One region of the Endozoicomonas sp. Z74 genome, then DNA from elsewhere that is predicted to be linked to it. Evidence: predicted binding sites of a transcription regulator. Region 1 holds the regulator's gene; the other holds the start of a gene.

Region 1 (3,414 bases):
GCGAAAAAAAGAACACCAGCCACCGCCGGGTGACAGAGAATCTCACTCTCTTCCGGTGAAAGCTCTGTACCCTCCAGATCAATCAACAGCACGCCTGTATTCATGGGAAACCTTTTCTCAATAAAGCAGGGGAAACCGGCAGGACACTTTTTTTATCCTTTGAAGGGGCCCGTCAAACGTCAAGAGAGTTGGATATCAATACAGGTGCCCGCATCAACCCGATCATAAAGGTCAATAATATCCCTGCCATGCATACGGATACAACCACGGGAACCAGGCACTCCCATCTCAGCGGTATCCGGGGAGCCGTGAATATAAATGTATCTGCGCATGGTATCGACATTGCCCAGGCGGTTGTATCCTGGCTCAAGCCCGCTGAGCCAAAGAATCCTGCTTAAGATCCAGTCTTTTCTGCCTGGGTATACTGCTGTTAATTCCGGGGAATAAATCTCCCCGGTAAAGCGACGACTGACGAATACTGAGTGCAGCGGCAGACCTTCACCAATTTTGGCTCTGATGACATGACGTCCAAGGGGGGTCTGCCAGCTACCCTCCTGCTGCCCAGTCCCTTTACTGGCGGTTGAGATGCTATAGCGTCGAACCTGACCATTGTCCTGATGCAGGATCATCTCCTGGGTGGCAATATGAACCGACAGATGCATAGAAAACCTGGACTCCGCTGGGTTACAGAAAAAGGGAACAGAGAGGCCATCAAAACCTCAAAGAGCGGGTAATTAACAATGGGTATCTTCACCCGTTGCCGTATTCATCTCAGGTATGGGCACGCAGGCCTGCCGCCATAAAGGGCACCATTTTCCTGAGAATCTCTTCCACCTCATAGCGGGTACCATAATCATTCTCGGCAATGGCCCGGAGCGCATCTGATCCCGACAGGGTAAACACCGCAGCACCCAGAATAAAATAGACCCGCCAGAAAAGATCCCCGGCGGGCAGATTCGGGCAGGTTTTGATCAGCAACTTAAGGTAATCCTCAAAAACCTCGCCATACACTTCCCGTAAATATTTCTTGAGGTGCCCCTGCCCCTGGGAATAAGCCAACCCGATTAGTCGCATGCATACCGACAGATCATTTTCTCTGCGGGGTTTGACCGCCATAATCTGGTCCACCAGCATATGCAGGGCCTCTTCCAGGTCGGGGGTATTGTTTTGCTCATTGATCTGGGAAAGTGCACTGGCCAGATTGGTGGTAAAAGGCTCAAGGAACCTTGAAAAAACCGCCTGGATCAGGGCTTTTTTGGAACCAAAGTGATAGTTGACAGCCGCCAGATTGACTCCTGCATGACTGGTAATCGCCCGCAGAGAGGTTTCCGCAAACCCATGCTCAGCAAACAGCTGTTCAGCTGCGTCCAGGATTCGTTCTACAGTGGCTGACTGTGACATACTTTCTTAAGCACCATTAGCATAAACAATTGTTTAAAACTACCGTTTGAAACCAAAAACTGCAAGTTGTAAAAGTAATACCGCAATAAACCCGGTGGTTCAAGAAAACAGTCCCTTGCAGGAATCAATATACTGTATATAATTACAGATACTGTATAAAAACACAGACACCAGCCATGATTAAGCTCACCAAACGACAGGCCGAGATTCTTGAACTGATCAAGGCCCATATAGAAGAAACAGGATTTCCCCCTACCCGTGCTGAAATTGCCAGCACTTTTGGCTTCCGTTCTCCCAACGCGGCCGAGGAACACCTCAGGGCCCTGGCCAGAAAGGGGGCCATCGAAATCACACCCGGCGCTTCAAGAGGGATTCGTATCCCGGGCTCTGATGCTCTGGGACTTCCCATTATCGGGCAGGTGGCTGCAGGAAGCCCGATTCTTGCCCAGGAACATATTGAAAACCATCTTTCGATCACCCCCTCTTTTTTCTCACCCAAAGCCGACTTTATGCTCAGGGTCAGGGGCATGAGTATGAAGGACATCGGTATTCTGGATGGGGATCTGCTGGCGGTTCACAAAACCAGTGTTGCCCAGAACGGCCAGATCGTAGTGGCCCGGATCGAGGATGAAGTAACAGTGAAGCGGTTCGAACAGAAACGGAACAAAGTTTACCTGCATCCGGAAAACCCGGACTTCACCACCATCGAGGTAGACCTGAACCATGACATTTTTGCCATTGAAGGGCTCAGTGTCGGCGTAATAAGGAATTGAAACCCACAGGACCTGAAGGGTCTAAAGGCCTAAAGGCATAAATACTCAAAGAGCATAAACACCCGTCTGTAGTGGAGGGCCTGACATGCAAGCATTAACGACTCATCCCCTGACCACCGCCTCCAGGACAAACCCAGGCTCCTGGAACCACAAAAGCGCGATTGATGAGCTGATTCTATCTGGCCCCCCATGGCAGGCAGGCCAATTTTTAAAGTCCATGCTCAATGATCTGGCTAACGATCAGGAGCCCCGCTGGCTCACTCTGATCCTTTCCAGCGAACATGCCTTAAAAACCAAGAAATGGCTGAAACTGTCTGGCATCAGCAATAACCGGGTTCAGGTGCTCAATCCCTCAGCCCGACAGGATTCCCTGAAGCTGACCCGCCAGGCCCTGGCCTCCGGTACCAGTCATACCGTGGTCAGCTGGATTAATCAGCTGGATTCCTCAACCCTGAATGAACTTGAATTGGCAGCCAGAAGCGGACGATGCCAGGGGCTGGCCATTCGAAACCGGGATTAATACCTGTAGCACGATATAACCGGCCACCCGATAAAGCCGGTCAGCATGATGAAACGGTTAGTGCAAAACCCGGTTTTCAGGAATATAGCCTTCGGTACCGGCCTCGGTTTTACGGCTGACCTCTTCTATGCAGGCGTCCAGCATAATGCGGGCCACTTCAAATTGATCCCCCTGGAGGAATTCCAGCAACTCCTGGGAAAATGTCATGGTCACCAGGGGCTCAGCACTTTCCTCATCGCTTCGACGCAATACAATCTCCCCTGATGGGAGCTCAACAATTTCAAGAAAAGTCGCTGACATAGTGATCCAGTACCTGATTGCTCTTAAATAGAACCATGGCAGGTGCGCAGGCCACTGGTTCAATGGTAAAGCGGCACTCGTTCAATCACTTGAATAGAGGTGCCTTTAAAGGGGTTAAGTTAACCGGGCTATTTTGCATTAGCCGCTATTGGCTTTCAAGGTGAGGCCTTCAAACTGGCATACATCCGATTTCCACTGGCGCTTCCCACAGGAATGTGTACCGGCCGTCATTGCAATATGCCAGAAGGCTACCACTCAAGGCTGAAGTTGCGACTATAAGTCACCAGTTCTTTCAGGGAGACCAGAATACTGGCCGCACTATCCGGCAGCTCAAGATCCATAGCGGAAGCACTTACCAGGGGTATCTCTGAGGACCTTTCGGGCACCTTTCTCTGCGTCGGCATCAGGCACTCCTGGTGA
Region 2 (3,414 bases), on a different contig from region 1:
AGGCGAATTCGCCAGCCCAGCCACGATTGGCAATTTCATCCCGTAAATCCCGTTTACCTTTGTTTGAATTTGTTCCTTTTTTCTGGTTTGGGTTTTGGCTCTTTTTATTATTTCGCTTAAGAGGCAGGTTGGGGGCAGATTGTGGCTCCTGCTTTTTATGGTTTGGGAATGGGGGCTTTTTGCCTCCACCATCGCCGCCCATACCGGCTGAGTTTGTTGTTGCATAGCCTCTGGAGGTCCAAGTCTGGGTACCACCTTCAGTTTGGCCTCTTTCAGGTGGCGGATTGGTGTCCGGGTTTCCAGATGGGTCAGCGGTGTGGGTACGGACAGGGTATTCAGTATCAAAATCCTCAATGGGCTGCAGCCATGCTGTACTGCCCTGAATATGAATGTCAGTTCCCCCGGTCAGGGTATAGGTTGATGTTGTGCCTGATTTGGCTGTGAGAGGGTATTCACCAGGAAAGATCAGAGGTTGTCCAGTGTATAGATAACGACCTTCAGCGGTTAATTTCCTGATCATTATCGGGCAATTACTTTCGGCAGGTGTGGAGTAAGGTGTTTCAGGAAGCTCAGGTATACAGGGTCTGATGGTGTTCAGTGCTATTAATATCGGGCTTTGAGGGTTGGTCTGGTGTAGAGCCATGGTCGTCCAGTCATTGATGTAAGAACTGTCTTCAACAGAAGCAAAGGTGATTTCAATTCCTTTAGAGGAGAATAAAAGGGTTTTGTCCAGAGGGCGGTATTGTAACTGAAAGACAATGGATTGTTCTGAGTATGGATCAATACCTGTAAAAACTGTTTTCATTATCCACCTGTCTTTCAAATAGAAAGTATCCATATGCCACTCTATTCTCTGTTTTTGATTTGAGGGCAGGGTGGTGGACAAATCAGGAAGGGTTTTTATCTGCGTTTTGAATGAAGCTGTTTTTTCAAAGGCCAGGCTTGCCGTTTCTTGCTCAGAAGAAGAGGGGCTGAAAGTTCGAAAATCTACTGGCATGCCCGGTAATTTCAAGGCGTAGGCTTTAAGTCCATCCCCGGCGTAGGAAGTACTGCCTGTAATGGGAATAAGTTGCTCGCTGCCCAAGCAAAGGGTGGGTGCTGCCAGGGCGGTAATCACTGCCGCTGTTTTCATCATTATCATCAATGCCTCATGCTGATTAATGGATAAGGGCGTTCGTCCCTGAAAATAAATAGGGATCAAGAATCCTGTGGCGATGAATATAGATGAAGTTTTCAAAGCTGACTTTTTTTATGCTGATAAAGAGTGTACTTCCCAGCTTTTATAAGGGTGTTTTTGATTCAGGCTCTTTTCCTCTACGTTGGGTATTGGTCAAGAAATCTGAGAGGAAGAAGGGCTTTATTAAAAGGTTTCTGAAAGAAAAGCGCCTTCGGGAGGTGAAAGGATTTATCAGGGGGGAGTAAAGAGGCCAGTTTACCACTGGCCTTGTCACTTCATCGCTTTCAGGCGACGGCTTCGGCAATGCTGACGGTATTGTCTTTCTGGTCAGGGGATTTCTGAATCTCCTGGAGCAGATCCGGTTTGCCTTTAAAGGCTTTGGCCAGAATGTCCTTGTTGCGGGACATCAGCAGGCCGATCTCTTCTGCCAGGGCTTCGTCGATCTCAAAATGGTTTTCCAGCATACCGGTAATGCCATCGGCAAGCTCAAGCATCCGGTCGTGTTCTTCAGCGGCTTTCTTGTCTGTAAACATACTTCCATCCCGGTCAACTCGCCACATGGGGGTAATGGACATGGGCTCTCTCCTGTATAAGGCTTATAAGTACTGTATATAAATACAGGTTTCGTGTCTAGCAGCCTGTCGTAAGTCCGACAGGCTGCTAGCTCCCCCTGTGGCCTGGCTCCTGGGAGTTACCGGCTCCGGCGCGGCTTCTGGGTGAAGCGTTTGCCCGATTTTGGTTTTCTCTGGACCTCGTTTTTCTTCAGGCGCTCCTGGGGCTTTTTCACGTAAGCCGGTGCTGGAGGCAGATCCACCAGAGCGGCCAGTTGGTCAATGTCTTCCTTTCCCAGTTCCTGGAACTGGCCCTGGCGCAGGCCGTCGGGAATGATCAGACTGCCAAAGCGCACTCGCTTCAGGCGGCTGACGGTGAGTTCCTGGGATTCCCACAGGCGGCGGACTTCCCGGTTACGCCCTTCAAGAATACAGACATGGAACCAGTGGTTGATGCCGGAACCACCGGAGTCCACAATATCCGTAAACCGGGCCATACCATCTTCCAGTTCCACCCCGTCAAACAGGTTTTTGACTTTCTGGGGGGTAATGTCCCCCATGACCCGGACCGCATACTCTCTTTCAACGGTATTGGAAGGGTGCATCAGTCGGCTGGCAAGCTCGCCATCTGTGGTGAACAGCAACAGGCCGGAGGTGTTGAGGTCCAGCCGGCCAATGGCAATCCAGCGTTCGCCCTTGAGCCTGGGCAGCTTGTCAAACACCGTAGGGCGGCCTTCCTTGTCAGACCGGCTGCAGATTTCGCCTTCCGGTTTGTTATAGGCGATAACCCGTCGTATACCGGAGGCGTATGCATCCAGTTTCACGGGGCGGCCATCAACGGAGATGGCATCGGTCAAGGTGGCACGGTCGCCGAGCGTTGCCGTTTCACCATTGACCGAAATCCGGCCGTCGGTGATCCAGCGCTCCATCTCACGGCGCGAGCCAAGGCCGGCGCCCGCCAGGATCTTCTGCAGTTTTTCGCCTTGCGGAGGGAGTGTGTCTTCAGTTGTCATGGGGTATTGGCGGGTGACCGCCTGTTTCTCAATAGGGTGTAAAGAAGGCAGGGAGTATAGCGGTACGCTGTCAGGCAGACAATCCGCTGTTCCCGAAATGGATGGAAGCCAGGGATTGTCTGGTATTGGGTGTTACGTTGAGTCGGCATTTCAGGTTAATGGAATGTTTCATCCGACTCGGTGGGAGGGTTTAGTTCAGGGTCAGGAAGACCAGAGGTGTCATCTGCCTGCAAGGCACTATTCTGATCCACTGGCTCCTCTTCATAACCTGGATGAGATGATGGGGCCTGCTCCTGGGCTAAAGGCGGTTCCACCGGAGAAGGGTTGCTCTCCTCTTCCCCCAGATCCAGGGAGTCCACTTTCTGTTTTTTGATCATGTCATCAAAGCCTTCAGGCAGATCCGCTTCCATGGCATCCAGTTCTTCAAACAATTCCTGGGCGGAGCGTTCTTCAATGACTTCCTGCTCTTCAGTTATTTCTGCGGGATCGGCTTCATCGCTGGTTGAGGCCTGGGCTTCCAGTTCTTTGGCGGCGGCCTCAAGATCCCGGATTTCAGAGAGCGTGGGCAGCTCATTGAGGTTCTTCAGGTTGAAATAATCAAGAAACTGTCGTGTGGTGGCAAACATGGCCGGTCGCCCTGGAACGTCCCGGTGCCCGACCACCCGGACCCACT

The links. The regulator LexA, encoded in region 1, represses DNA repair genes until DNA is damaged. The targets are predictions, from matches to a motif close to TACTGTNTANNTANACAGTA.
Region 2: a site for LexA is predicted at 1,781-1,800, ahead of ACNRUY_RS06310 (YebG family protein). Genes of this name have one in related genera too.

What each region holds. Positions count from the first base shown of each region.
Region 1 is NZ_JBLYZI010000016.1:57,575-60,988, forward strand. Features, by position in the region: gene nagZ (beta-N-acetylhexosaminidase) at 1-104, opposite strand, end outside; gene ACNRUY_RS06940 (L,D-transpeptidase family protein) at 180-662, opposite strand; gene ACNRUY_RS06945 (TetR/AcrR family transcriptional regulator) at 772-1,401, opposite strand; gene lexA (transcriptional repressor LexA) at 1,578-2,174, shown strand; gene ACNRUY_RS06955 (SulA-like leucine-rich domain-containing protein) at 2,260-2,694, shown strand; gene ACNRUY_RS06960 (hypothetical protein) at 2,752-2,994, opposite strand; gene ACNRUY_RS06965 (DUF6586 family protein) at 3,243-3,414, opposite strand, start outside.
Region 2 is NZ_JBLYZI010000014.1:50,589-54,002, reverse strand. Features, by position in the region: gene ACNRUY_RS06315 (hypothetical protein) at 1-1,117, opposite strand, end outside; gene ACNRUY_RS06310 (YebG family protein) at 1,462-1,752, opposite strand; gene rluB (23S rRNA pseudouridine(2605) synthase RluB) at 1,869-2,741, opposite strand; gene scpB (SMC-Scp complex subunit ScpB) at 2,897-3,414, opposite strand, start outside.